3 regions of the Streptomyces sp. NPDC096132 genome follow, and region 2 is predicted to be linked to each of the others. Evidence: riboswitches for the same ligand, from Rfam matches in the RefSeq annotation. Region 2 holds a riboswitch; each other region holds the start of a gene.
The links. Region 2 has a riboswitch for cyclic di-AMP ahead of ACIRF9_RS12575 (M23 family metallopeptidase). Riboswitches for the same ligand answer to the same signal wherever they lie in the genome.

Region 1: linked by a shared signal. The riboswitch ahead of ACIRF9_RS14200 (NlpC/P60 family protein) and the one ahead of ACIRF9_RS12575 (M23 family metallopeptidase) in region 2 are both predicted to bind cyclic di-AMP.
Region 3: linked by a shared signal. The riboswitch ahead of ACIRF9_RS37410 (C40 family peptidase) and the one ahead of ACIRF9_RS12575 (M23 family metallopeptidase) in region 2 are both predicted to bind cyclic di-AMP.

The regions. Positions count from the first base shown of each region.
Region 1 is NZ_JBIWGA010000005.1:227,746-237,076, reverse strand. It holds gene ACIRF9_RS14225 (DUF5691 domain-containing protein) at 1-952, shown strand, start outside; gene ACIRF9_RS14220 (cobalamin B12-binding domain-containing protein) at 1,055-1,471, opposite strand; gene ACIRF9_RS14215 (esterase/lipase family protein) at 1,818-2,723, shown strand; gene ACIRF9_RS14210 (M23 family metallopeptidase) at 2,931-4,478, shown strand; gene pcrA (DNA helicase PcrA) at 4,539-7,034, opposite strand; cyclic di-AMP (ydaO/yuaA leader) riboswitch at 7,268-7,441, shown strand; gene ACIRF9_RS14200 (NlpC/P60 family protein) at 7,449-8,597, shown strand; gene ACIRF9_RS14195 (tellurite resistance/C4-dicarboxylate transporter family protein) at 8,747-9,331, shown strand, end outside.
Region 2 is NZ_JBIWGA010000004.1:434,890-444,220, reverse strand. It holds gene ACIRF9_RS12590 (DNA topoisomerase (ATP-hydrolyzing) subunit A) at 1-551, opposite strand, end outside; gene ACIRF9_RS12585 (M16 family metallopeptidase) at 934-2,283, shown strand; gene ACIRF9_RS12580 (M16 family metallopeptidase) at 2,280-3,668, shown strand; cyclic di-AMP (ydaO/yuaA leader) riboswitch at 3,893-4,059, shown strand; gene ACIRF9_RS12575 (M23 family metallopeptidase) at 4,073-4,816, shown strand; gene ACIRF9_RS12570 (GntR family transcriptional regulator) at 5,005-5,700, shown strand; gene ACIRF9_RS12565 (HPr family phosphocarrier protein) at 5,917-6,198, opposite strand; gene ACIRF9_RS12560 (GNAT family N-acetyltransferase) at 6,377-9,304, shown strand.
Region 3 is NZ_JBIWGA010000021.1:14,486-23,816, forward strand. It holds gene ACIRF9_RS37400 (ATP-dependent Clp protease proteolytic subunit) at 1-335, shown strand, start outside; gene ACIRF9_RS37405 (hypothetical protein) at 343-651, shown strand; cyclic di-AMP (ydaO/yuaA leader) riboswitch at 1,001-1,203, shown strand; gene ACIRF9_RS37410 (C40 family peptidase) at 1,207-1,680, shown strand; gene ACIRF9_RS37415 (ATP-binding protein) at 1,725-2,204, opposite strand; gene ACIRF9_RS37420 (helix-turn-helix domain-containing protein) at 2,418-3,278, shown strand; gene ACIRF9_RS37425 (DUF397 domain-containing protein) at 3,288-3,521, shown strand; gene ACIRF9_RS37430 (8-amino-7-oxononanoate synthase) at 3,596-4,723, opposite strand; gene bioB (biotin synthase BioB) at 4,872-6,086, shown strand; gene ACIRF9_RS37440 (adenosylmethionine--8-amino-7-oxononanoate transaminase) at 6,079-7,368, shown strand; gene bioD (dethiobiotin synthase) at 7,371-8,087, shown strand; gene ACIRF9_RS37450 (LuxR C-terminal-related transcriptional regulator) at 8,084-9,331, opposite strand, start outside.

The sequences.
Region 1 (9,331 bases), on a different contig from region 2:
GTCGACCTGGTCGACCGAGCGCGCCGAGGACCGCCTGATGTTCCTCGACTCGCTGCGCACCGGCCTCGGCGGACGCGACGAGCCGTTTCTGGAACAGGCGTTGGCCGACCGCAGCCGCAACGTACGGGCGACGGCGGCCGAGTTGCTGTCGGCGCTGCCGGACTCGGCGCTCGCCGCGCGGATGGCGGTGCGGGCCGGCGCGTGCGTGGCCGTCGACCACATGCGCGACACGCCGACGCTCGTCGTGGAGGCGCCCCACGAGTGCGACGCGGCCATGGAGCGCGACGGCGTGCCCCCCAAGGCCCCGCCCGGCCGGGGTGAACGGTCCTGGTGGTTCGGCCAGTTGGTCGAGGCGGCCCCGCTCGGCGTCTGGTCCGCGCGACTGGGCGGCCGTACACCGGAGCAGATCGTCGCGCTGCCGGTGGCCGACGACTGGCTGAGCGAGCTGCACGCGGCCTGGTGCCGGGCCGCCGTACGCCAGCGGGACGCCGCCTGGTCGCGGGCGCTGCTCGGGCCGCCGTCGGCACCCGGCGCGGGCGGCCCGGGCGCGGTCTCCCTCTCCGAGCGTGCCAAGCTCCTGGGCACCCTGCCGGTGGGGGAACGGGCCGGGTGGGTCGCCGGGTTCATCGCGGTGCACGGCCTGTCGGAGGCGTTCCAGCTGCTCGGCGTGTGCGCGGTGCCCTGGGCGACCCCGCTCGGCCGGGCGGTGGTCGACGCCCTGAACATCGCGCGGGACGCGGGGAGTTACCCCTGGAGCTTCAGCGGGGTGATGGGCCTCGCCGAACGCTGCCTGGACCCCGCCGAGGCCTCCCGCCTGGACGCCCTCCTGGCCGTACCCGACGAACCGGAGGACGCCTCCCCCGGCGCCGGGAGCTACTGGGCGGAGGCGTTCCAGCGACTCGGTACGACACTGCGACTGCGGGCGGTGATGGCCCAGGAGCTGGGGGGATGAAGGCTCACGAGCCAGGGGGCGATGGCTGGGGAGCCAGGGGGCGATGGCTCGGGAGCCAGGGGGTGATGCCGCGGGAGCCAGGGCGGTGAGGGCCGGCGGCGACTAGGCTCCGGTCGGCTGCCGGACATTGGCACGTACCCACTCCACGACGGACGCCGTGGTGGCCCCGGGAGTGAAGATCTCCGCGACGCCCTTCTCCTTCAGCGGCGCGATGTCCGCGTCGGGGATGATCCCGCCGCCGAAGACCAGGATGTCCGCCGCGTCCCGCTCCTCGAGCAGCTCGATCACGGCGGCGAAGAGCGTGTTGTGCGCGCCGGACAGGATGGACAGCCCGATGGCGTCGGCGTCCTCCTGGATCGCCGTGTCGACGATCTGCTCGGGGGTCTGGTGGAGCCCGGTGTAGATGACCTCCATGCCGGCGTCGCGCAGCGCCCGGGCGATCACCTTGGCGCCGCGATCGTGGCCGTCGAGTCCCGGCTTGGCGACCACCACACGGATCGGACCGGCTGCCACACCCATCACTGCCTCCCTGAAGCCGACTCCGTCCATCCTCGACGGTCCGGACACGCCGTGCCACACCACCGGAAAGTGAACGAACGTTACCGCCTGCAACCCCTAACCGGCCGTTTCGTGGCATGGGCCGAGGGGGAAATCACATGATGGGACAGAAACGGGAGCCGCAACGAGGTCGCCGTACCGCCGCGCCGCAGGCCGCGCGCCGCGGCGGTACGGCGCATCGGCGCAGCCGCGACGGGCGCCCGGGGCCCAGCGCCCCTCCGCCGCCCGGCCGACCGCCTCCGCCGCGACTTCCACGAGGGCACACGGGGGACAGAGACGTCCTCGGCGTGCCGACAGGAGGTCGGCCATGCAGGTCACCAGGGTGCTGCAGCCCTTTCTTCCGTTGTACCGGCGTCTGCTGCCGGACATGCCCGGGCTGCCGACAAGGCTGGCGGGACTCTCCACGGCCCTGCTGAAAGCGACCGTCCTGGACCTCGCGATCCTCGCGGGCCACCTGCTGCTCTACCCCGCCGGCATCGCCCCGGAGCGCCGCCCCGCGCTTCCGGCGGCGAAAAACCACGCGACGGGCGAAAATGGCACCGAGTGCCCCGCACAGCTGCCCACCCCGGCCCCGCTTCCGGTCGTCCTGCTGCACGGCTTCATCGACAACCGTTCCGTCTTCGTCCTGCTGCGCCGCAGCCTCGCCCAGCACGGCAGGCATCGCGTGGAGTCGCTCAACTACTCCCCCCTCACCTGCGACATCCGCACCGCGGCCGAGCTGCTCGGGCGGCACATAGAGGAGATATGCGCGCGTACCGGCAGCGGCCGTGTCGACATGGTCGGGCACAGCCTCGGCGGACTGATAGCCCGCTACTACGTCCAGCGGCTGGGCGGTGACGTCCGGGTCCGCACGCTGGTCACGCTCGGCACCCCGCACTCCGGCACCCGGGTGGTGCCGCTGGCGAACGCACACCCGATCGTGCGCCAGATGCGCCCCGGTTCGGAGGTCATCGAGGAGCTGTCCCGGCCGGCGCCCGGCTGCCGTACGCACTTCGTCAGCTTCTGGAGCGACCTCGACCACCTGATGGACCCGCTGGAGACCGCCCGCATCGACCACCCCGACCTGCTGGCGCAGAACGTCCGGGTGACCGGAATCGGCCATCTCGCCCTGCCCGTCCACCCGGCGGTCGCGACCGGCATCCTGGAGGCCCTCGACTCCCCGGAGGCGACGGCCACGGCAGAGCCGCATCCCGGCGGCCTGACGGTGGCCTGAGTCGTCCAGCAACCGTTCGACAGCTCCCGCACATCGAACACGTTTCGAACATAGGGCCAAACCCGCGCCCGCCGTCCCCCGAAACACGGCCGATTGCCCGTTTCCTGCGAGCGTGAAACCTGCGGAAGATTGTCGTGCCCGCGTACCGCCGGGTACAGTCGCCGCACTGCTCTGGCAGCCCCTGTTGTCGAGGCGAGAGAGAAGTTGGTGAACGACCGTCACCCGTCGGGGAGTACGACCACCCCGGCTCCGGCTTCCGACGCCGACTCCGCGCCCTATGCGTCGTACGGCATGCAGGAAGCCCAGTACGACGGCTTCTCCTCGTACAACGGCTACGACAGCGGCGCCCACGGCACCGGCCACTTCGCGGTCGACCCCCTCTTCGGCAGCCTCCCCGGCGACGGCTCGGGCACCACCAACTCCGGGTACGGCGACGGGCAGTGGACCACCGGCGCCCACGCGACGATGGTGGACACCTCAGGCCACCAGCTCCACGACACGGGCGGCCACCACACCCTGAACTACGACCCGTACGCGGCCCAGCACCACGCCGCCTACGACTCGGGCGCGTACGACACGACCGGCTGGCCCACCGGCCACCAGCAGCTCGCGGCCGTCCCGCCGCAGGCCACCGCACCCGACACCAGTGGTCAGTGGGACGCGAACACCTGGCTCCAGCCCGAGCAGTCCGGGAGCCCGGCCGACCAGACCCAGCACTGGGAATGGGGCACCCAGGCCTTCGACACCGGCGCCTACGACGCCACGCAGTGGAACTCCGACGGCGGCGACTCCACGGCCACCCCGGCCTCCGACGAGTACGAGCAGCCGGCCGAGATCCCCTTCGACCAGCTGGCCACCGCCACCTTCGGGACCGTCGGCTACGACGAACAGGGCACTGACGGCGGCGAGTCGAGCGCCACCGGTGAGCTGCCCGCCGTGTCCGAGCTCCCCCTCCTGGACGACCAGGAGGAGCCCGCCCCGGCGCCCGTCACCCGCGCCGCCGCGCGCAACGCGAACCGTTCCCGCCGCCGTACGCCCGCGAAGCGCTCCGCGCTGCTGACCGTGGCCGTGCCCTCGGCGTGTGTGATGGGTGTCGCCGGGATCGCCGCCGCCTCCGTCGGCACGCTGACCGGCGGCGACGACAAGGACACCACGGCGTCCGCCTCGGACGCGCAGGCCGTGAAGCCGTCCGCCGCCAACAACAAGCTGGACACGCAGCTCGAGACCCTCACCGCCGAGGCCGACGCCTTCGCCGACCGGGCCAGCCGGACGCAGGAGCGCATCGACCTCAAGGCGCAGCAGGAGGCGGAGCAGAAGAAGGCGGCGGCGGAGGCGGCCCGCAAGGAGCGGCTGCGCCCGAAGTACGCCCTCCCGGTCGCCCAGCGCGGGCTCAGCGCCTACTTCGGCCAGGCCGGCGTCAACTGGATGTCCCAGCACACCGGCATCGACTTCCCGGTCTCGTACGGCACGACCGTGATGGCGGCGACCGACGGCACCGTACGGACGCAGTGGAACAGCGCCTACGGCAACATGATGATCGTGACGTCGAAGGACGGCACGGAGACCTGGTACTGCCACCTCTCCAGCTACCGCGTCGCCTCCGGTACGACCGTGAAGGCCGGCGATCCGATCGCGTACTCCGGCAACTCGGGCAACTCCACCGGCCCGCACCTGCACTTCGAGGTCCGGCCGGCCGGCGGTTCGGCCATAGACCCGCTGCCGTGGCTGCGCAGCCACGGGCTCGACCCGACGTAGAACCCGACCCCGCCCTGCCGTGAGCCCCCGCTGTGGAAGCGGGGGCTCATGCGCGAGGTCTCAGAGCTTCTCCACCGGCGCGTACCGCAGCAGCAGCCGCTTCGGCTTGGCGTCCCCGAAGTCGATCGTCGCCTCCGCGTTCGCGCCCGTCCCCTTCACGCCGACGACCGTGCCGAGCCCGAACTGGTCGTGGGTGACGCGGTCGCCGACGGCCAGCGCGACCACCGGCTTCTCCGCCGCGCCCCGGCGGGTCGCGAAACCGGACGCGCCGGCGGCCGAGGAACGCGAGCGGGACGAGGACAGCGAGGCGGCGACGGCGGAGACCGGACCGGAGGACACAGGCGCGGTCGCCCCCGTCCGCTTCCAGTCCACATGCGTGGGCGGGATCTCCTCCAGGAACCGGGACGGCGGGTTGTACGACGGCTGCCCCCAGGCGCTGCGCATCGCGGACCGCGTGAGGTAGAGCCGCTCCCGCGCGCGTGTGATGCCGACGTAGGCCAGGCGGCGCTCCTCCTCCAGCTCCTTGGTCTGGCCGAGGGCGCGCATGTGCGGGAACACGCCGTCCTCCATGCCGGTGAGGAAGACGACCGGGAACTCCAGGCCCTTGGCGGTGTGCAGGGTCATCAGGGTGATGACGCCGGAGCCCTCCTCGTCCTCGTCGGGGATCTGGTCGGAGTCCGCGACGAGCGCGACCCGCTCCAGGAAGGCGGCGAGCCCGACGGGGGCCGCACCCTCTCCCTCGCCGGCCTCCTGCTCGAACTCCAGTGCCACGGCGGCGAGTTCCTGGAGGTTCTCGATACGGGTCTCGTCCTGCGGGTCGGTGGAGGCCTGCAACTCGGCGAGGTAGCCGGTGCGTTCCAGCACGGCCTCCAGGACGGTCGCGGGGCCTGCGCCGGACTCGACGATCGTACGGAGCTCCTCCATCAGGGCGTTGAACCGCTTCACGGCGTTCGTCGACCGCGCGGCCATGCCGTACGCCTCGTCGACGCGCTTCAGCGCCTGCGGGAAGCTGATCTTCTCCCGCTGGGAGAGGGCGTCGATCATCGCCTCCGCGCGGTCGCCGATGCCGCGCTTGGGGACGTTGAGGATGCGGCGCAGCGGGACGGAGTCCTCCGGGTTGGCGATGACCCGCAGGTAGGCCAGGACGTCCCGGACCTCCTTGCGCTCGTAGAAGCGGACGCCGCCGACGACCTTGTAGGGCAGGCCGACGCGGATGAAGACCTCTTCGAAGACACGGGACTGGGCGTTGGTGCGGTAGAAGACGGCGACGTCACCGGCCTTCGCGTCGCTCGCGTCGGTCAGTCGGTCTATCTCGTCGGCGACGAACTGGGCCTCGTCGTGCTCGGTGTCGGCGACATAGCCGGTGATGCGCGCGCCCGCGCCCGCGTTGGTCCACAGGTTCTTGGGGCGGCGGGACTCGTTGCGCTCGATGACCGCGTTGGCGGCGGAGAGGATCGTCTGCGTGGAGCGGTAGTTCTGCTCGAGCAGGATCGTCGTCGCGTCCGGGTAGTCCTCCTCGAACTGGAGGATGTTGCGGATCGTCGCGCCCCGGAAGGCGTAGATCGACTGGTCGGCGTCACCCACGACGCACAGCTCGGCGGGCGGCACGTCGTACTCGCTGGGGGGTACGTCGACCGGGTGCTCAAAGGTGCCGACCAGCTCCCTGACCAGGGCGTACTGGGCGTGGTTGGTGTCCTGGTACTCGTCGACGAGGACATGACGGAAGCGGCGGCGGTAGTGCTCGGCGACGTCCGGGAACGCGCGCAGCAGGTTGACCGTCGTCATGATCAGGTCGTCGAAGTCGAGGGCGTTCGCCTCGCGCAGCCGGGACTGGTACATCGCGTAGGCCTGGGCGAGGGTCTTCTCGAAGCCGTCGGCGGCCTGGGCGGCGAAGTCCTCCTCGTCGATCAGCTCGTTCTTCAGGTTGCTGATCTTGGCGCTGAAGGACTTCGGCGGGAAGCGCTTGGGGTCGAGGTCCAGGTCGCGGCAGACCAGGGCCATCAGGCGCTTGGAGTCGGCGGCGTCGTAGATCGAGAAGGAGGACGTGAAGCCCAGCTTCTTGCTCTCGCGGCGCAGGATGCGCACGCACGCGCTGTGGAAGGTCATCACCCACATCGCGTTGGCGCGCGGGCCGACGAGCTGCTCGACGCGCTCCTTCATCTCGCCCGCGGCCTTGTTGGTGAAGGTGATCGCGAGGATCTGGCCCGGATGCACGTTCCGCTCGGCGAGGAGGTGGGCGATGCGGTGGGTGAGCACGCGGGTCTTGCCGGAGCCGGCGCCGGCGACGATGAGCAGGGGGGTACCGGCGTGGACGACGGCCGCGCGCTGGTTGTCGTTGAGCCCCTCCAGGAGCGCCGCCGCGTCGATCGCCGGGCGCGGGGCGCCGTCGCGGTAGTAGGCATCGCGGTCCGGGGGCACGTCGAACTTCCCGCCGAACAGATCGTCCGGAACCGACTCCGGAGCGTGATCGTCCTCGGGCGGCGGCGGGGGCTCCTCGTCGTGGCCGCGAGGGCCCTGGAGGTCCGCCAGGAAGCTGTCGTCAAAGAGGCTGCTCATCGCTCTCCGAGTCTAGGGTGCCCCACTGACAACGCGGAGCCGTCCCGGGAAACATGCCCACCCTCACCTTCCGAGGCGGCCGTATCACAGCATGTGATCCCATGGATGAGCTTTGCTCAAGGTAACGAAAATGTATCGGGCATATCGCCCATCAACCTTCACAGGGGCCACACGAGTTGGCTACCGTGCCGGGCAGGCCTCCACGGATCCCCACCGGCGAACCTCGCCGGGCCGCGCGGCCTCCGCCGAGTCCGGTGCGCCCTTGTGCGGCAGCCGGAGCCGGGGACCCACCGATTCCCCGGGGTGAATCGGCCCGACCGCCCAGTGGGGCAGGGCCGTAGGGCGCCCTTCCGAACCATCCGCCCGAACCCGACAGCTAACCCGGTAGGCGGACGATGGAAGGAGTCGCCTCCCTTGGCGTCGCAGCACCGCAAGCCGCGCTTCCCGGGCACCCGCGTGGCAGGCATACGCACGCCCGCCCTCGCCACCGCCGCCCTCACGTCCGTGGCCCTGCTCTCCCAGTCGGCCAACGCCGCCCCCGCCGACGACGGCAAGCCGAGCCTGGAGGAGGTCGAGAAGAAGGTCGACGACCTCTACCGCCAGGCGGAGTCGGCGACCGAGAAGTACAACGCCGCCAAGGAGAAGACGACCAAGCAGCGCAAGCGCGTCGACACGCTCCTCGACGACGTCGCCCAGCGCACCCAGAAGCTCAACGAGGCACGGGAGGAGCTGGGTTCCTTCGCCGCGGCCCAGTACCGCACCGGCGCCTCCGCCCCCGACACGGCGACCTTCCTGCTGGCCGACTCCCCGCAGGACTACTTCGACCAGACGCAGCTGATGAGCCGGCTGACCGACCGCCAGAAGGGCGCGGTCGACGACTACTTCACCGAGCAGTCGGCGACGATGAAGAAGCGGCAGGAGGCCACCGAGAGCCTCTCGGCGCTCACCGACACGCAGAGCGATCTGAAGACCGCCAAGGCCACGGTCCAGCAGAAGCTCGGCGACGCGCGCGAGCTGCTGTCGCAGCTGACGGCCCAGGAGAAGGCGCGGCTGGCGGCGATCGAGAAGCGGAAGCAGGAGGAGGCCGCGCGCAAGGCGGCGGAGCTCGCCCAGCAGCAGGCCGCCGAAGCGGCCGCCCAGCAGCAGAGCGCCGACACCTCCGAGACGACCGGCTCCTCGTCGTCCGGCACGGACTCGTCGTACGCCACCAAGGCCGAGAAGGCGCTCGCCTTCGCCCGCGCGCAGATCGGCAAGCCGTACGTCTGGGGCGCCACCGGCCCCGACTCCTACGACTGCTCCGGCCTCACCCAGGCCGCCTGGAAGGCCGCGGGCGTCACCCTCCCGCGCACCACCTACGACCAGGTGAACGCCGGCACCACCGCCTCCCTCGCCGACGCCCAGCCCGGCGACCTGGTCTTCTTCTACGACGACGTCAGCCACGTCGGCATCTACATCGGCAACGGCATGATGATCCACGCCCCGAAGCCGGGCGCGTACGTCCGCGAGGAGTCGATCTACTACGACGGAGAGTCGGGCATCCACAGCGTGGTTCGCCCGGCCTGAGGCAGTCACAGCGGCAGGCGTACCGCGGCCAGACCGAGGCACGCGCGCGTGAGGCGTTTTGTGCGACTACGCGCGCGTGCGCCGTTTTTTGCAGCCACGCGCGCGTGTGCCCCCGCGCAAGCCGCTCCGCACTCCTTAGCATCGGCCCCATGCCCGGCTCCTCCTCCCTTCGCGCCTGGTGGGCGCAGCGTCCGCCGGCGGCCGGGGCCGCCGTTCTGGCGACCGGCATCCTGTCCGTCGGACTGCACCTGGCGGGATACGAGACGTTGTCCCGCGTCGCGCTGGCGCTGGCCGGCGCCGCCTGGGTGGCGCTGGGCGCGGACTTCGTCGTACGCCTGGTGCGGGAGCGCGAGCGGTGGCTCGCGGAGGCGGGCACGCCGGCCGGACTGACCGCCGTGGCCGCCACGACCGTCCTCGGCACACGGGTCTCGGCGCTCGGCTGGCAGTCCCTCGCGTGGGCGTCGCTGGCCCTGTCGGCCGTGCTGTGGCCGGTGCTGCTGACGGGCGTCGCACGGCAGGTCGTACGGCATCTCGCGGGGCACCGGGGACGGCGGATGCCCGGGGACGTGTTCCTGTGCTGTGTGGCCACCCAGGGGCTCGCGGTGCTGGGCGCGACGCTCGCCAAGGCGGAGGCGATGACGTGGCCGGCGTACACGGCGCTGGCGCTGTTCTGGCTGGGGCTGGTGCTCTACGTGCTGATGCTGGCCCTGTTCGACTGGCGGCAGGTGACCGAG
Region 2 (9,331 bases):
GACGCGCCGTTGACCAGCAGGTTCGGGAAGGCGGCGGGCAGCGCCACCGGCTCCTGCTCCTGGCCGTCGTAGTTCGGCGCGAAGTCGACGGTGTCCTCGTCGATCGACTCCGTCATCAGGCTCGTCGCCTCGGCCTGGCGGCACTCGGTGTACCGCATGGCGGCCGGCGGGTCGTCGTTGCCCAGCGAGCCGAAGTTGCCGTGGCCGTCGACCAGCGGCACGCGCATGGAGAAGGGCTGCGCCATGCGCACCAGGGCGTCGTAGATCGACGAGTCGCCGTGCGGGTGCAGCTTGCCCATGACCTCGCCGACCACGCGCGCGCACTTCACATAGCCGCGCTCGGGGCGCAGGCCCATCTCGCTCATCTGGTAGACGATGCGGCGGTGCACCGGCTTGAGGCCGTCGCGGGCGTCCGGCAGGGCTCGGGAGTAGATGACCGAGTACGCGTACTCGAGGAAGGAGCCCTGCATCTCGTCGACGACGTCGATGTCGAGGATCCGCTCCTCGTACGAGTCGTCGGGCGGCGGGGTCTTCGTGCTGCGGCGGGCCATCGCTGCCGGCTCCTTGCTGAAGCGTGTGACGGTATCTGACGCGGACCATTGTGGACCGTGGCACTGACAAGCCGGGCTCAGGACCCGGTTTCGGCCGCGGGCCCGGCGCGGGTGGGCGGTCCGTGGCGGCCGCCCGGCCCGGTGCGGGGATGCCCGGCCCGTGCGGGGGCCCGGCCCGGCGGGGCCGCCCTCCCATGATTGCCGCAGGGTACGCCATCCCCCGCCCGAGCCCCTCTCCCGGCTTTCCCTGTGCTCCCGGTTTCTCGCTCTCGGCGTACGACCTCCGGGAACTTCGCCGACCGACCGCACGCTTGCATACAGTGACAGGACCGGCAGGAAACACGCGGTTTCCACGACCGCGTCCGCGATCGGAAGGACGTACATGCCCATGGGTCACACGGCCACAGACCAGGCAGGCACCGGGGGCCTGACAGCGACCGAGCACCGCCTGGCCAACGGCCTGCGCGTGGTGCTCTCCGAGGACCACCTGACCCCCGTCGCGGCGGTGTGCCTCTGGTACGACGTCGGCTCACGCCACGAAGTCAAGGGCCGTACCGGCCTGGCTCACCTTTTCGAGCACCTGATGTTCCAGGGTTCCGCGCAGGTCAAGGGCAACGGCCACTTCGAGCTGGTCCAGGGCGCCGGCGGCTCGCTCAACGGCACCACCAGTTTCGAGCGCACCAACTACTTCGAGACCATGCCCGCCCACCAGCTGGAGCTCGCCCTCTGGCTGGAGGCCGACCGCATGGGCTCCCTGCTGGCGGCCCTGGACGACGAGTCCATGGAGAACCAGCGCGACGTCGTGAAGAACGAGCGCCGTCAGCGCTACGACAACGTGCCCTACGGCACCGCCTTCGAGAAGCTGACCGCCCTCGCCTACCCGGACGGCCACCCGTACCACCACACGCCGATCGGTTCCATGGCCGACCTGGACGCGGCGACCCTGGAGGACGCGCGCACGTTCTTCCGCACGTACTACGCGCCCAACAACGCCGTCCTGTCGGTCGTCGGCGACATCGACCCGCAGCAGACACTCGCCTGGATCGAGAAGTACTTCGGCTCCATCCCCTCCCACGACGGCAAGCAGGAGCCGCGCGACGGCTCGCTGCCCGACGTCATCGGCGAGCAACTGCGCGAGGTCGTCGAGGAGGAGGTCCCGGCCCGTGCCCTGATGGCCGCGTACCGTCTGCCGAACGACGGCACGCGCGCGTGCGACGCGGTCGACCTGGCGCTCACCGTCCTCGGCGGCGGCGAGTCCTCCCGCCTCTACAACCGGCTGGTGCGGCGCGACCGTACGGCCGTCGCGGCCGGCTTCGGGCTGCTGCGGCTCGCCGGGGCGCCCTCCCTCGGCTGGCTGGACGTGAAGACGTCCGGGGACGTCGAGGTGCCCGTCATCGAGGCCGCCATCGACGAGGAGCTCGCCCGGTTCGCCGAGGAGGGTCCCACCGCCGAGGAAATGGAGCGCGCCCAGGCCCAGTTGGAGCGCGAGTGGCTCGACCGGCTCGGCACCGTCGCCGGCCGCGCCGACGAACTGTGCCGGTTCGCCGTCCTGTTCGGCGACCCGCAGCTCGCCCTCACCGCCGTCCAGCGCGTGCTGGAGGTGACGCCCGAGGAGGTGCGGGAGGTCGCCAAGGCCCGCCTGCGCCCCGACAACCGCGCGGTGCTCGTCTACGAGCCGACCGCTCCCGAAGCCCCCGCCGACCAGGACGAGAACGAGGAGGCGGCTCAGTGAGCGAGCTCGCCACGATGGACTTCCACCCCCAGCCCCGGGCGGGCGAGGCCAAGCCGTGGGCGTTCCCGGCGCCCGAGCGCGGCACGCTGGACAACGGCCTGACCGTCCTGCACTGCCACCGCCCCGGCCAGCAGGTCGTCGCCGTCGAGGTCCTCCTCGACGCCCCCCTGGACGCCGAACCGGCCGGCCTGGACGGTGTCGCCACGATCATGGCGCGGGCCTTCTCCGAGGGCACCGACAAGCACTCCGCCGAGGAGTTCGCCGCCGAGCTGGAGCGCTGCGGCGCCACCCTCGACGCCCACGCCGACCACCCCGGCGTCCGGCTCAGCCTGGAGGTGCCCGCCTCCCGCCTGGCCAAGGCGCTCGGCCTGCTCGCCGACGCCCTGCGCGCGCCCGCGTTCGCCGACAGCGAGGTCGAGCGCCTCGTCCGCAACCGCCTGGACGAGATCCCGCACGAGCTGGCCAACCCCTCCCGCCGCGCCGCCAAGGAGCTCTCCAAGGAGCTGTTCCCGGCGAGCGCGCGCATGTCGCGCCCGCGCCAGGGCACCGCGGAGACCGTCGAGAAGATCGACTCCGCCGCCGTACGGGCCTTCTACGAGAGGCACGTCCGGCCGGCCACGGCCAACGCCGTGGTCGTCGGCGACCTCACGGGCGTCGACCTGGCCGCGCTCCTCGGCGACACCCTGGGCGCCTGGACGGGCTCCCCGGCCCAGCCGTCGCCCGTCCGGCCGGTGACCGCCGACGACACCGGCCGCGTCGTCATCGTGGACCGTCCCGGCGCCGTCCAGACGCAGCTGCTCATCGGCCGGATCGGTGCCGACCGGCACGCGCGCGTGTGGGCCGCCCAGGTCCTCGGCACGTACTGCCTCGGCGGCACCCTCACCTCCCGCCTGGACCGCGTCCTGCGCGAGGAGAAGGGCTACACGTACGGGGTGCGCGCCTTCGGGCAGGTCCTCAGGTCCGCCCCGGACGGCTCGGGCGCCGCGATGCTCGCCATCAGCGGCTCCGTAGACACGCCGAACACCGGTCCCGCCCTGGACGACCTGTGGAAGGTGCTGCGCACCCTCGCCGCGGAGGGCCTGACGGACGCCGAGCGGGACGTCGCCGTGCAGAACCTCGTCGGGGTGGCGCCGCTCAAGTACGAGACCGCGGCGGCCGTCGCGAGCACGCTGGCCGACCAGGTCGAGCAGTACCTGCCCGACGACTACCAGGCCACGCTGTACCAGCAGCTCGCCGCGACCGGCACGGTCGAGGCCACCGCGGCGGCCGTGAGCGCCTTCCCGGTGGACCGTCTGGTGACCGTGCTCGTCGGTGACGCCGCCCAGATCAAGGAGGCCGTCGAGGCGCTCGGCATCGGCGAGGTGAAGGTCGTGCCGGCGGAGTAGTCACCACCGGGCGGCGGCCAACGGCACGCGCGCGTAGGGGCCCTGGTGGACCGCAAGGCCACCAGGGCCTCAACGCGTCGGCAAGATGTCCGAATTGGTGCGGAGGTTGCCTGTCTGCCCTGTGGGATGCGCTACAAAAACCGGGATCCGTTTGAGGATTCAAAGCGGCCCCGCATAGCTTCGTGCGGGCTGTTCGTCAGGCAGTGCGCCGCATCCGCGGCACCGGACAGTCATCGCCGAGTCCCCGTACGGCGCGAGCCAGGGGAGCCGGGGACCCACTTGTGAAGTCCCTGGGGTGAATCGGACGCCCGCGCGCCAGCGAGGGGGTCCGTAGGAGACCTTCCTGCTCCGAACCCGTCAGCTAACCCGGTAGGCGAGAGGGAAGGAAAGGACCGCTCAACTTCATGGCGTACACCTGCGCCACCGGGAAGCACCGCCGGCCCAGCCGGATGCAGCGCACCACCGCCCGCGCGGCGGGTATCGCGGCGCTGACCACCACCGGTGTCATGGCCACCGTCTCCTCCGCCCCGGCCTTCGCGGCCGAGCCCACTCCCGAGGAGACCGGGCTGATCCCCGTCGTCACCGCCGGCGAGGCCGTCGCCGAGCAGATCGACGACCAGGTCGCCGTGCAGAAGAGGGCCGCCTTCGAGGAGGCCGCGCGCGAGGCCGCCGCCAAGAAGGCCGCGGAGGAGCGCGAGGCACGCGTGCGTGCGGCCCGTGAGGCCGAGCGCAAGCGTCTGAACGCCTTCGTGCCGCCGATCACCGGTTCCTACGTCTCCACCGGCTACCACGCCAGCAGCTCCCTGTGGTCCTCCGGCAGCCACACCGGCATCGACTTCCACGCCGCCAGCGGCACCTCCGTGCACGCGGTCGGCCTGGGCACGGTCGTCGAGGCGGGCTGGGGCGGTTCGTACGGCAACCAGATCGTCATCAAGATGAACGACGGCACGTACACCCAGTACGGTCACCTGTCCTCCATCGGTGTCTCGGTGGGCCAGCAGGTCACCCCGGGGCAGCAGATCGGCCTCTCGGGCGCGACCGGCAACGTCACCGGCCCGCATCTGCACTTCGAGGCCCGTACGACCGCGGAGTACGGCTCGGACATCGATCCGGTCGCCTACCTCCGCCAGCACGGCGTGAACGTCTGACGACACACGGCGACAGATCGTCCAGCCCCGGCCCACCAGGCCGGGGCTTTCGCCGTTTCCGGCACCCCGCTGTCCAAAAAATATCCCTGGATTCCGGTCCGCCATCGGAAATTCCGGCTCATTGCAATAGAGTCACGGAACACACGTCAATCGTCGACGTTTCACGGGGATTAATGCGGAGGTCGGTCATGCGTATTCCGGCGCACTCGGTGTGCACGGCCATCCGGGACGACATCGTCGCGGGTGTCTACGAGCGCGGCAGCCGCCTCACCGAGGAACTCCTCGCCCGCCGCTACGGCGTTTCCCGTGTCCCCGTCCGGGAGGCGCTGCGCACCCTGGAGGCCGAGGGCTTCGTCGTCACCCGGCGGCACGCGGGCGCGTGCGTCGCCGAGCCGACCGAGCAGGAGGCGGCCGACCTGCTGGAGATGCGCATGCTCCTGGAGCCGCTCGGTGCGGCCCGGGCCGCCCAGCGCCGCACCGAGGCCCATCTGAAGGTGCTGCGCGGTCTCGTCCGGCTGGGCCAGGAGCGGGCCAGGAGGGGCAACAGCGAGGATCTGCGCTCCCTGGGCGGCTGGTTCCACGAAACGCTCGCCCAGGCCTCCGGAAGCCCCGCCCTGACGTCGATGCTGACCCAGCTGCGCCACAAGATCGCCTGGATGTACACCGTGGAGGCGCCGGTCAACCCCGTGGAGTCCTGGGCCGAGCACGGCGCGATCGTGGACGCGGTGGCGCGCGGCGACCAGGAGCGCGCCCGGACGGTCACGGCGCTGCACACCGAGCGGGCGACCGTCGCGCACCGGCTGCGGTTCGCCGGCGGCGCGGACCGCGCCGACCGTGTGAGGACTTCGCAACCTCCCGTAAACATGACGGGCCTGCGGCATTAACACGGGGGCCGTATACAAAGAAGGGATATTCGGCGGAGAGGTATTTTCGCTGCCCTTTTCCTGGCGCGCCCGGAATTCTCGCCGGCGCGCCCTTCGCGTGCCCGGGGACGGGTTTCCGGTTATGCCGCCGGTAATTCCACGGCGCCGCCACGAAAACCTGTGCGAAAAACGGCGAAGCCGCGCCACCGGGAGCGGTGACGCGGCTTCGTGTGCGACTCAGACGGTCTCGGGGAGCTCCTCGAGACCCTCGGCGACCAGCTTCGCCAGCCGGTCGAGGGCGATGTCCGCGCCCTCGGCGTCGGAGGCGAGGACGATCTCCTCGCCACCCTGGGCGCCGAGGCCGAGGACGGCCAGCATGGAGGCCGCGTTGACGGGGTTGCCGTCAGCCTTGGCGATCGTCACCGGGACGCCTGCGGCCGTGGCGGCTCGGACGAAGATGGAGGCGGGGCGGGCGTGGAGGCCCTCGGCCCAGCCGACGTTGACGCGGCGCTCAGCCATGTGTTGCTGCCCTTCGGTTTCCAGGTTGTCTAGACCAGTGTTCCACACGTGAAGCACGGGAGGAACGGGTCGTACGTCCCGTTCCTCGTGCGGTCGCCGGATCGCGGCCTCGATCCGGCTTCCGTCCTCCACAGACTGCCTCGCGCCGTTGTCGTACGCGAGCCGTACGCTGGGCCCCATGCAGAGCGCCTCGGACCGGCACGAGTACCCCGCCCACTGGGAAGCCGACGTGGTGCTGCGCGACGGCGGCACCGCGCGCATCCGCCCCATCACCGTTGATGACGCCGAGCGCCTGGTCAGCTTCTACGAGCAGGTCTCGGACGAGTCGAAGTACTACCGCTTCTTCGCGCCCTACCCGCGACTGTCCGCGAAGGACGTCCACCGCTTCACGCACCACGACTTTGTGGACAGGGTGGGACTCGCGGCCACGGTCGGCGGCGAGTTCATCGCAACCGTACGCTATGACCGCATTGGTGCCGACGGCATGGCCGCCTCCGCCCCCGCCGACGAGGCCGAGGTCGCCTTCCTCGTCCAGGACGCCCACCAGGGCCGCGGTGTCGCCTCCGCCCTCCTCGAGCACATCGCGGCCGTCGCGCGCGAGCGCGGCATCCGCCGGTTCGCCGCCGAGGTGCTCCCGGCCAACACCAAGATGATCAAGGTGTTCACGGACGCCGGCTACACCCAGCAGCGCAGCTTCGAGGACGGCGTCGTCCGCCTGGAGTTCGACCTCGAACCCACTGAGCGCTCCCTGGCCGTGCAGCGCGCGCGGGAACAGCGCGCCGAGTCGCACTCCGTACGGCGGCTGCTGGCGCCCGGCTCCGTCGCCGTCGTCGGGACCGGGCGCGCCCCCGGCGGCGTCGGCCGCAGCGTCCTCGGCAACCTCCGCGAGGCCGGCTTCACAGGCCCCTTGTACGCCGTGAACCGCGCGTTCCCCGAGGACCTCAAGGAGATCGACGGGGTCCCCGCCCACCGCTCCGTGCGCGACATCGCCGACCCCGTCGACCTCGCGATCGTCGCCGTCCCCGCCGACCATGTGCCCGAGGTCGTCACGGAGTGCGGCGAGCACGGCGTCCAGGGACTCGTCGTCCTGTCCGCCGGGTACGCCGAGAGCGGCCCCGACGGGCGCGAACGTCAGCGCGCACTCGTACGGCACGCACGCGCGTACGGCATGCGGATCATCGGCCCCAACGCCTTCGGCGTCATCAACACCTCCCCGGAGGTGCGGCTCAACGCCTCGCTGGCCCCGGAGATGCCGCGTCCCGGCCGCATCGGACTCTTCGCCCAGTCCGGGGCCATCGGCATCGCCCTGCTGTCCCGCCTGCACCGGCGCGGCGGAGGCGTCACCGGCGTCACCGGCGTGTCCACCTTCGTCTCCTCCGGCAACCGCGCGGACGTCTCCGGCAACGATGTCCTGCAGTACTGGTACGACGACCCGGACACCGACGTCGCCCTCATGTACCTGGAGTCCATCGGCAACCCGCGCAAGTTCACCCGCCTCGCGCGGCGCACCGCGGCGGCGAAGCCCCTCGTGGTCGTCCAGGGATCCGGCTCCGCCCCGCAGGGCCACGCCGTACGCGCGACCCGCCTGCCGCACGCCACGGTGTCGGCGCTGCTGCGCCAGGCCGGTGTGATCCGCGTCGACACCATCACCGAGCTGGTCGACGCCGGCCTGCTACTCGCCCGCCAGCCCCTGCCGACCGGGCCCCGGGTGGCCATCCTGGGCAACTCCGAGTCGCTGGGACTGCTGACCTACGACGCCTGCCTCTCCGAGGGGCTGCGCCCGCTGCCGCCGCTGGACCTGACGACGGAGGCGTCGGCGGAGGACTTCCACGCGGCGCTCGCGCGGGCGCTGGCCGACGAGACGTGCGACGCGGTCGTGGTGACGGCCATACCGGCCATCGGCGAGACCTCACCGAGTGACGCGGCGCTCGCTCAGGCCCTGCGCTCGGCCGCGGCCGCGGCCCCCGCCAAGCCGGTGCTCGTCGTCCACGTGGAACTGGGCGGCCTCGCGGCCGCGCTGTCCGCCGCGACGAGCACCGCGCCGCGCGCCGGAGCCACCGCACGCGCGCGTGGGACCACGCCCGACGGGGCCACACCGGACGGCGGGACACCGGATGGCGGGACACCGGATGGCGGGACACCGGCTGGCGGTACGCGGTCGCAGGCCGCCGTCGACGCCCCTGCGGGAGCCGTTGCCGTCGAGTCCGCCAAGGGAGCCGCCGTCGGGGAGGCCGTAGAGGGCACCCACCTCATCCCGGCCTACCCCGCCGCCGAACGGGCCGTGCGCGCCCTCGCCGAAGCGGTGAACTACGCGCAGTGGCGGCGCGAGGCCGCCGACCCCGGCAAGGTGCCGGGGTACGAGGACATCGACGAGAAGGGCGCCGCCCGCCTGATCGACGGGCTCCTCTCGCGCGGCCAAGGCCTCACCCTCGGCACCGACGACACCTGCGAACTGCTCGGCCACTACGGCATCCACCCCCGCCGGGCCATCCCCGCGCCCACCCCCGACGACGCGGCGCGGGCCTCGGGCGCCCTCGGCTATCCCGTCGCCCTCAAGGCCACCGCCCCGCATCTGCGCCACCGCGCCGACCTGGGCGGGGTCCGCCTCGACCTCGCCGACGAGGAGCAACTGCGGCGGGCGTACGCCGAGCTGACCGAGTTGTTCGGAAAGCCGGAGGAGATCCGTCCGGTCGTCCAGGCGATGGCCCCGCGCGGGGTCGACACGGTCGTCCGCGCGGTCATCGACCCGGCGGCCGGGGCCGTGCTGTCCTTCGGGCTCGCAGGGGCGGCCTCCCAGTTGCTCGGCGACATGGCCCACCGGCTGGTCCCGGTCACCGACCGCGACGCCACCTCCCTGATCCGCTCGATCCGCACGGCCCCCCTCCTCTTCGGCTGGCGCGGCTCCACCCCGGTCGACACCCCCGCCCTGGAGGAGCTCCTCCTGCGCGTCTCCCGCCTGGTCGACGACCATCCGGAGGTCGTCGCGGTCACCCTGGAGCCCGTCGTGGTCGCCCCGCACGGCCTCAGCGTCCTCGGCGCCTCGGTCCGCCTCGCCCCACCACCGGCCCGCGACGACCTCGGCCCACGGACACTGCCGGCGTACTGAGCGACGGAGAGCGCGGAAGGACGGCGG
Region 3 (9,331 bases), on a different contig from region 2:
AGGCCGGCTCGTCCGCGGCGGTGCTGCTGGCGGCGGGCGCCCCCGGCAAGCGGTTCGCGCTGCCGGGCGCCCGGATGGTGATCCAGCAGCCGGCGCTGCCCGAACCGGTCGAGGGGCAGGCCAGCGACCTGGCCATCCAGGCCGATGAGCTGGCCCGCACCCGGGACCTGCTGGAGGAGATGCTCGTACGGCACACCGGCCGCAGCCCCGGACAGGTGACCGCGGACATCGAGCGCGACCTGATCCTGACGGCGCCCGGGGCCGTGGAGTACGGCCTGATCGACGGGGTCGTCCCCAGCCGCCGGGACCTGTCCGGCGGACGCGGTGGGCGGTGAGCCGCCGATGCTGCCTCCCGAGCTGCCGCCGCTGCCCGCGCTCACCCGCGCCGAGGCCGAGCTGATCGACCGTTATCTGGACGTGGTGGACCTGCTCGGGCGGATCAACCCCGCGCATCACGGGGACACGTACCGCGGGCTGAGGGCCGCCCAGGCGCTGGTGGCGAGGGCGGCGGAGCTGCGCGACGCGCTGACGCTGATGCACCAGCGGGGCGAGAGCGAGCTGCACGCGCCGACCCTCGCGCGGGCGCTGCGCGTGCTGGACGGGGAGCGCCGTACGGCGCGCGTCACGGTGCCTCCGCTCTCCGACAGTTGACCCACGGTCGTCCGGCCCTGAGCGCCCGCGTCACGAACGCGACGTCCGGGCCGGAGTTGAAACGCACCAGACGGGTTACCCCCGTTCGGCGGAGCGGCGGCTCCTTTTGCGAGCGCGCGCATTGTGCCGAAGGCGCCGTTTCCCGGGGCGGCTCAAGGGGTAGCGGCGCAGGTCGGGGGGTCTTTGGCACCCTTGACTCCTGATCGCCCATCAGGGTGTCCACCCGAACGGGTGAGTGGTGAGTAACCCCACAAATCCCCGGTTGCGTTGGGATTTTTGGTCAACGGTGAGTCAAGATCCGTGTCTGACGACAAGTCCCCGCCACAAGCGGCGGGGCGGTCCGGGCGGACGCCGAGTCCTGCCGCTGCCCGGATTGACCGGTCGACAGAAGTGCATCGGCAGGAGTGGAGGACCCAAGCACGACGGGTCGCCGGAACGGTCACGCCATGACCGGGTCGAGCAGCCCTTGGGGTGAAGCCGCGCGAGCGGCCGGGCACCTTTGTCAGCCCGAATCCGACAGGTCATCCTTCACAGGCGGTTGACGAAGGGTTGCGCATGACTGCGCTCAATCGTGTCCCGTCGCTCATGGCCCGGGCCGGTACGGCCTCGGCCTTCGCCATCGCCGCCGTGGGCGGCTCGATCGTGATCCCCGGGGTCGCCTCCGACGCGGCGGCCGCCACCCCGGCGACGAAGGCACTTCAGGTCGCGGCCTCCAAGAAGGGCTCCCCGTACAAGTACGGGGCCACCGGACCGAAGAGGTTCGACTGCTCGGGTCTCACGCTGTACTCGTACAAGAAGGCGGGCAAGACCCTGCCGCGTACGGCGGCGCAGCAGTACAACAAGACCCGCCACATCTCGGCCTCCAACCGCAAGGCCGGCGACCTCGTGTTCTTCCACTCGGGGTCGTACGTGTACCACGTCGGGATCTACGCGGGTAAGGGCAAGATCTGGCACTCGCCGAAGACCGGTGACGTGGTGAAGCTGCAGAAGATCTGGACCAAGAGCGTCTGGTACGGCCGGGTCCGCTGACCCCCGTTGTCCTCCCGGGCGGTGACGGCGTCCCTGACGCGTCGTCACCGGCCCGGGAGCTCTCCCGCCGGTGGGGTGGTCAGGGCCCCGGCCACCGGCTCCGCCGGGACGGTCCACGGCAGCTCGACCGTGACCGTCTTGCCGCCCTCGCGCGTGGGGCGGACTCTGAGCTTGCCGCCGTACTCGGCGGTCAGCCAGCGAATGATCACCAGGCCTCGGCCGTTGTCCTGCTGGACGGCGGCCGGCAGTCGTTTGGGGAAGCGCGGGTGGCTGTCGGTGACGCCGATCAGCAGGCGTTCGTCACGGTCGAGGACCAGGGACACCGTGAAGGTGGGTGACTGCCCGAAGGTGTGCTGTACGGCGTTGGTGGCGAGTTCGGAAACGATCAGCCGGATGGTGTCGGCCGCCTCGCTGTCCGCCGGCAGACCCCATTCGACGAGGGTGCCGGCCACGAAGCCGCGGGCCGTGGAGACCGAGGCGGGATCGCTCGGCAGAGTGACGGATGCTTCCAGATGGTCTGCCATGGCGACCTCGTCCCTTTCCCACGGGACCGGAGTCCGACACGCTGCGGATGGTTCGAGTACGGTCCCGGACTGGTGCTTCTTCGCCAGACTGCCATTACCGCGCCGGTCACGGGTGGCGATCCACCAAGATATGCATATATCTGTCGCCCAATGCGGTGAACTCTGCCACGGCAGAGCGTTTTTGGACGGCCCCCGAGGAGTAAGGAGGAGCCCATGCAGCACGGTCCCGCGGTGCGCCGCCGGAAGCTGGGCGCCGAACTGCGCAGTCTGCGCGCCCGGGCGGGGCTCACCAGCGGTGAGGCGGCCCGGCTCGTCGGCTGGCACCAGTCCAAGGTGAGCCGCATCGAGACCGGCACCAGTGGTACGAAACCGGCCGATGTACGGTTACTTCTCGACGCCTACGGGGTGACCGACCCGCAACTGCGGGAGCTGATGCTGGCGTTGGCCGGCTCGGAGGAGAGCGGCGGCCGGGACCACTGGTGGCACGCCTACCGCGGGGTCCTGCCGGCCGCCTACCGGGACTTCATCAGCCTGGAGTCGCAGGCCGGAGCGATGCGCACGCTGGAGACGACCGTGGTCCCGGGACTGCTGCAGACGCCCGAGTACGCGCGCGCCGTGACCCGGGCGGCGGTGGAGGGCGCGGACGAGGACCAGCTGGACACGCTGGTGGAGGTGCGGATCGCCCGCCAGGACGTCCTGCGCAGGCAGCCGCCGCTGCGGCTGAGCGCGGTGCTGGACGAGGCGGTGCTGCGGCGGGAGGTGGGCGGCCCCGAGGTCATGGCCCGTCAGCTTCTTCGGCTGACGGAGGCGGCCCGGCTGCCCCAAGTGCGCTTGCAGGTCCTGCCGTTCGCGGCCGGCGCCCATATCGGAGTGACCGGCCCTTTCGTTATCTTCTCATTTTCGAGCGGTTCCGATCTGGACGTGGTTGTTCTCGACCACTTGACGAGTAGCCTCTATCTCGAACGGAAAGAAGACCTCGAGGCCTACACCGAGGCCTTCAACGCCCTTCGGGCCCATGCCCTTTCGCCCGAGGAAACACTGGAATACATCGCCGCGATAGCTGACGGCGCGTAGGGAGGCACCATGTCTGCACTGCCTCGGAACGTACCCCGCAGCACCGATCCCCACGCTCTCCCGGAGGTGCGGTGGCTGCGCAGCAGCTACAGCACGGGAGCGAACAACTGCGTGGAAACGGCCCGGCCGGCCTCCGGGCCCTGGGCCGGGCTGCTCGCCGTACGCGACTCCAAGGACCCGTCCGGGCCCGCCCTGCTCTTCTCCCCCGAGAGCTGGTCGGGATTCACGGCCGCGTTCCGCTGACCACGGCGTCGAACACCGTCGCCTGATCACCGTCATCCGCCATCAGGGGCGACCCACGGCCGTGTCACGCCGACTCATGGTCGTGTCTCCCCGATCACCCGTACAGCGCGTTCCAGCTCGGCCCCGGAGAGGTCCGCGCGGGCGGTCAGCCTGAGGCGCGAGATGCCGTCGGGCACGGAGGGAGGACGGAAGCAGCCCACGGCCAGCCCTGCCGACCGGCAGTCCGCCGCCCATCGCACGGCCCCCTCCGGGGACGGCGCACGCACGGAGACGACCGCGGCGTCCGGACGTACCGCTTCCAGGCCCTCGGCCGTCAGCCGGGAGTGCAGCTCGGCCGCCACCGCACGCGCGCGCGCCGCCCGCTGCGGCTCCCTGCGCAGCAGCCTCAGCGCGGCCAGTGCCGCGCCCGCCGCCGCCGGGGCCAGTCCGGTGTCGAAGATGAACGTCCGGGCCGCGTTGACCAGATGGTCGATCACGCGCGCGGGACCCAGCACGGCCCCGCCCTGGCTGCCGAGCGACTTCGACAGCGTCACCGTGACGACGACGTCCTCGGCGCCCGCGAGACCCGCCGCGTACGGGGCACCGCGCCCGCCGTCGCCGAGCACACCCAGCCCATGGGCGTCGTCCACCACGAGCCCGGCGCCGTGCTCCCGGCAGGCGGCCGCGAGTCCGGCCAGCGGGGCGGCGTCGCCGTCGACCGAGAAGACCGTGTCGGAGACCGCCACGGCCGGGCCGTCGTGCGTGCCGAGGGCCTTGCGCACGGCGTCCAGGTCGGCGTGCGCGACGACCTGGGTGGTGCCCCGGGCCAGCCGGCAGCCGTCGATGAGCGAGGCGTGGTTGCCCGCGTCGGAGACGATCAGGGAGCCGTGCGGGGCCAGCGCGGTGACCGCGGCGAGGTTGGCGGCGTACCCCGAGGAGAAGACCAGGGCCGCCTCCACCCCGCAGAAGTCGGCGAGCTCGCGCTCGAGCTCGGTGTGCAGTTCGGTGGTGCCGGTGACCAGCCGCGAGCCGGTCGCGCCGCCGCCCCAGGTCCGCGCGGCCGCCGCGGCGCCCTCCGTGATCTCCGGGTGCCGGGACAGGCCCAGGTAGTCGTTGCTCGCGAGATCGAGCAGCGGAGAGTCGGACGGGCGGGGGCGCAGCGTCCGTACGAGTCCGGCCCGGCGGCGCAGTTCCGCCTGTTCGTCGATCCAGCCGAACGCCATGGGTCCTCCGGTGCTTTTGTAGGTAGCGGACAGACACTAGCGGCAGCAATCGCTACCCACGGTGTGGCAATACCCACACGTCGAACCGGGTGTGTTGTGTGATCCCTACCTTGGCCCGAGGCGGGTCGGTAGGACAGGATCGGCTCTCATGGACCTGCTGAACACGCTGGTGGACAAGGGGCTTCGGCGCGAGCTGCCGACCCGCGAGGAAGCGCTGGCCGTCCTCGCCACTTCCGACGACGACGTGCTGGACGTGGTGGCCGCGGCCGGGAAGGTGCGCCGGCACTGGTTCGGCCGACGGGTGAAACTCAACTACCTCGTCAACCTCAAGTCGGGGCTGTGCCCCGAGGACTGCTCGTACTGCTCGCAGCGGCTCGGCTCCACCGCCGGGATCCTGAAGTACACCTGGCTCAAGCCCGACGAGGCGTCCGAGGCGGCCGCGGCCGGGCTCGCGGGCGGGGCCAAGCGGGTGTGTCTGGTGGCGTCCGGACGCGGTCCGACGGACCGTGACGTGGACCGGGTCTCCGAGACCATCAAGGCCATCAAGGACCAGAACGAGGGCGTCGAGGTGTGCGCCTGTCTGGGCCTGCTCTCCGACGGCCAGGCCGAACGGCTGCGCGAGGCGGGCGCGGACGCCTACAACCACAACCTCAACACGTCCGAGTCGACGTACGGGGACATCACGACCACCCACACGTACGCCGACCGGGTGGACACCGTCACCAAGGCGCACGCGGCGGGCCTGTCGGCCTGCTCGGGCCTGATCGCCGGCATGGGCGAGAGCGACGAGGACCTGGTCGACGTGGTCTACTCGCTGCGCGCGCTGGACCCGGACTCGGTGCCGGTCAACTTCCTCATCCCGGTCGAGGGCACGCCGCTGGCCAAGGAGTGGAACCTCACCCCGCAGCGCTGTCTGCGGATCCTGGCGATGGTCCGGTTCGTCTGCCCGGACGTCGAGGTGCGCATCGCCGGCGGCCGCGAGGTCCATCTGCGCACGATGCAGCCGCTCGCGCTGCACCTGGCCAACTCGATCTTCCTCGGCGACTACCTGACGACCGAGGGCCAGGCCGGCAAGGCCGACCTGGAGATGATCGCGGACGCGGGCTTCGAGGTGGAGGGCGCGGGCGAGGTCACGCTGCCGGAGCACCGGGTGGCCGTGGGCGGGGGCGGCTGCGGCTCGCACGCCGAGGCCGGCTGCGGTTCGGGCTGCGGGTCCCACGCCGAGGACGCCGGGGGCTGCGGGTCCCACGAGGGGGGCGGTGTGTGCGGTTCCGTCGCCACGGCGACCGCCGCCGAGCCCCGTACGGACCTGGTCGCCGTACGCCGCCGCGGCGCCGGCACCGACCTCGCGCCCAATGCCTGAGCTGCCCTCCCTGAGCGTGCCCGAGCTGCTGGAGCTGGACCGGCGGCACGTCTGGCATCCGTACGGTCCGATGCCCGGCCGCGTCGACCCGCTCGTCGTGGAGTCGGCGAGCGGGGTCAGGCTGCGCCTGGCCGACGGCTCGGGCGAGCTGGTCGACGGCATGTCGTCCTGGTGGTCGGCGATCCACGGCTACAACCATCCGGTGCTGAACGAGGCCGCGCGCGAGCAGCTCGGGCGGATGAGCCATGTGATGTTCGGCGGGCTCACGCACGAGCCCGCCGTGCGGCTGGCGAAGCTCCTTGTCGACATGTCGCCCGAGGGCCTCGATCACGTCTTCCTCGCCGACTCCGGTTCGGTGTCGGTCGAGGTCGCGGTGAAGATGTGTCTGCAGTACTGGCGCTCGCTGGGCCGTCCCGGCAAGCAGCGGCTGCTGACCTGGCGCGGTGGCTATCACGGCGACACCTGGCAGCCGATGTCCGTGTGCGACCCCGAGGGCGGGATGCACGAGCTGTGGAGCGGGGTGCTGCCCCGTCAGGTCTTCGTGGACCCGCCTCCGGTCGACTACGAGGAGGCGTACGCGGAGCAATTGCGCGCGGCGATCGAGCGGCACGCGGACGAACTGGCCGCGGTGATCGTGGAGCCGGTGGTGCAGGGCGCGGGCGGCATGCGCTTCCACTCCCCCGCCTATCTGCGGGTGCTGCGCGAGGCGTGCGACGCGCACGACGTGCTGCTGGTGTTCGACGAGATCGCGACCGGGTTCGGGCGCACGGGCGCGCTGTTCGCGGCGGGGCACGCGGCGGTGACGCCGGACGTGATGTGTGTGGGCAAGGCGCTGACCGGCGGTTACCTGACGATGGCCGCGACCCTGTGCACCGCCCGGGTGGCCGACGGCATCTCGCGCGGCGAAGTGCCGGTCCTCGCCCACGGACCGACGTTCATGGGCAACCCCCTCGCCGCCGCCGTGGCCTGTGCCTCGATCGGGCTGCTGCTCGGTCAGGACTGGCTCGCGGAGGTCAAGCGGATCGAGGCGGGACTGCGGGACGGGCTTGCGGCGGCGACGGAGATTCCCGGGGTGCGGGACGTCCGCGTCCTCGGCGCGATCGGCGTCGTACAGCTCGATCACGCGGTGGACATGAAGGCCGCCACGGCGGCGGCCGTCCGGGAGGGCGTCTGGCTGCGGCCGTTCCGCGACCTGGTCTACACGATGCCGCCGTACGTCACGGGCGACGCGGACGTGGCACGGATCGCGCGCGCGGTGTGCGCCGCGGCGCGGGAGGGATGAACATGCCGATCCTGGTGATCACGGGGACGGGTACGGAGGTCGGCAAGACCGTCACCACCGCGGCCGTCGCCGCCTCGGCGCTCGCGGCGGGCCGCTCGGTGGCCGTGCTGAAGGCCGCGCAGACCGGCGTACGGCCGGACGAGCGCGGGGACGCCGACGAGGTCGCGCGGCTCGCGGGCGCGGTGACGACGGCCGAGATCGCCCGCTATCCCGAACCGCTGGCCCCGGCGACGGCGGCCCGGCGGGCGGGCCTGCCGCCGGTGCGGCCGTACGACGTCGTGGAGGCCGCGCAGAAGCTGGCCGCCGCGCACGACCTGGTGCTCGTCGAGGGGGCCGGCGGGCTGCTCGTACGGTTCGACGAGGCGGGCGGGACGCTGGCCGACGCGGCCCAGGCGCTGCGGGCGCCGGTGCTGGTGGTGGCCTCGGCGGGCCTGGGCACGCTGAACACCACGGAACTCACGTCCCGTGAACTGCGCTCGCGTGGCGTGGAGTTGCTGGGCGTCGTGATCGGCGGCTGGCCCGACTCACCGGATCTGGCGATGCGCTGCAACGTCACGGACCTGCCGGACGTCGCCGGGGCCCCGCTGCTGGGGGCCCTGCCGATGGGGGTGGGTGCGCTCCCGCCCGCCGAGTTCCGTACGGCGGCGCCGGGTTGGCTGGCGCCGCGACTGGACGGAACGTGGGAGGCGGAGGCCTTCCGGGAGGGGGCGGCGTCCTAGTCGGCCTCCGCCAGCAGCCGTACCAGTTCGATGCGGGAGCGGATGCCGAGGCGGGTGAAGACGCCGCGCAGGTGGTGGTCGATGGTGCGGGGGCTGAGGGCGAGGCGGGCGGCGATCTCGCGGTTCGTGGCGCCCTCGGCGGCCATGCGGGCGACCATGAGCTGCTGGGCGGTCAGACGGGTGGTGGGGGTGTCGGTGCCGTGGGCCGGGGTGGCGGGGGCGCCCAGGGCGCGGAGTTCGGCGCGGGCCGCCTCGGCGCAGTGCGGGGCGCCGAAGGACTCGAAGGCCTCCCGGGCGCTGTGCAGCCGGTCGCGGGCCTCGGCGCGGTGGCGCAGCCTGCGCAGGGCGCTACCGAACAGCAGTTCGGTGCGGGCGCGTTCGAAGGCGCGGGTGCCGTCCGTGTGCAGGTCGAGGGCCGTGCGGTAGTGCTCGACGGCGTCGGCGCCGGGAGTGAGCAGGGCCCGGCAGCGGGCGCTGAGGGCGAGGTCGTCGGGGCTGCGGACGGCACGGGCCCAGCGGTCGTAGTCCGCGTGCGCGGCCCGGGCGATCCGGGTGTCGCCGGCCCGGACGGCGGCCTCGACGTAGTGCGGGGTGGCCAGGTGGCGGATGGCGCGGTGGCCGTGCCCGGGGCCGAAGGCGGCGAGGGCGCGCAGCCGGGCCGCGGCGGCGCCGAAGCGTCCGGCGCCCAGGTCGAGGAAGGCGAGCGCCCACTGGGCGAGGGCGGCGGGCAGGCCGAGGCCGTGCGCGAGGGCGTAGGAGCGGGCGGCGTCGGCGCGCTCGCGGCACAGGTCGCCGTCGCCGGTGAGCGCGGCGAACATCGCGAGGGCGGCCTGCAGATGGCAGGCGCCGTTGTCCTGTCCGGTGGCGTACGCCTGCCGTAGCGCGTCCAGGGCGGCCGTCTCGGCGGCGCGGGGGCGGCCGGTCCAGAAGTCGGCGTAGGCGCGGAACTCCATCGCCTGGGACACGGTCGCGGTGAGGCCGTGGGACCGGGCGGCGGCCGCTGCCCGGACGGTGGCGGTGGCGGCGCGGGTGTGGTCGCCGAGCATCAGGGCGGCGATGCCGGCGTGCAGCAGAAGGGTGGGGTCACCGCCCGGACCGCACCGCCCCGCGGTCGCCTCCAGCAGGTCACGGGCGTCCTCGTACCGCCCGTCGACGGCGGCGGCGATCCCCCCGAGCACTCCCGGCGCCGCGACCCCCGACCGCCGCGCCAGGACCATGGCTTCCCTACATCGACGCAGGTCGCC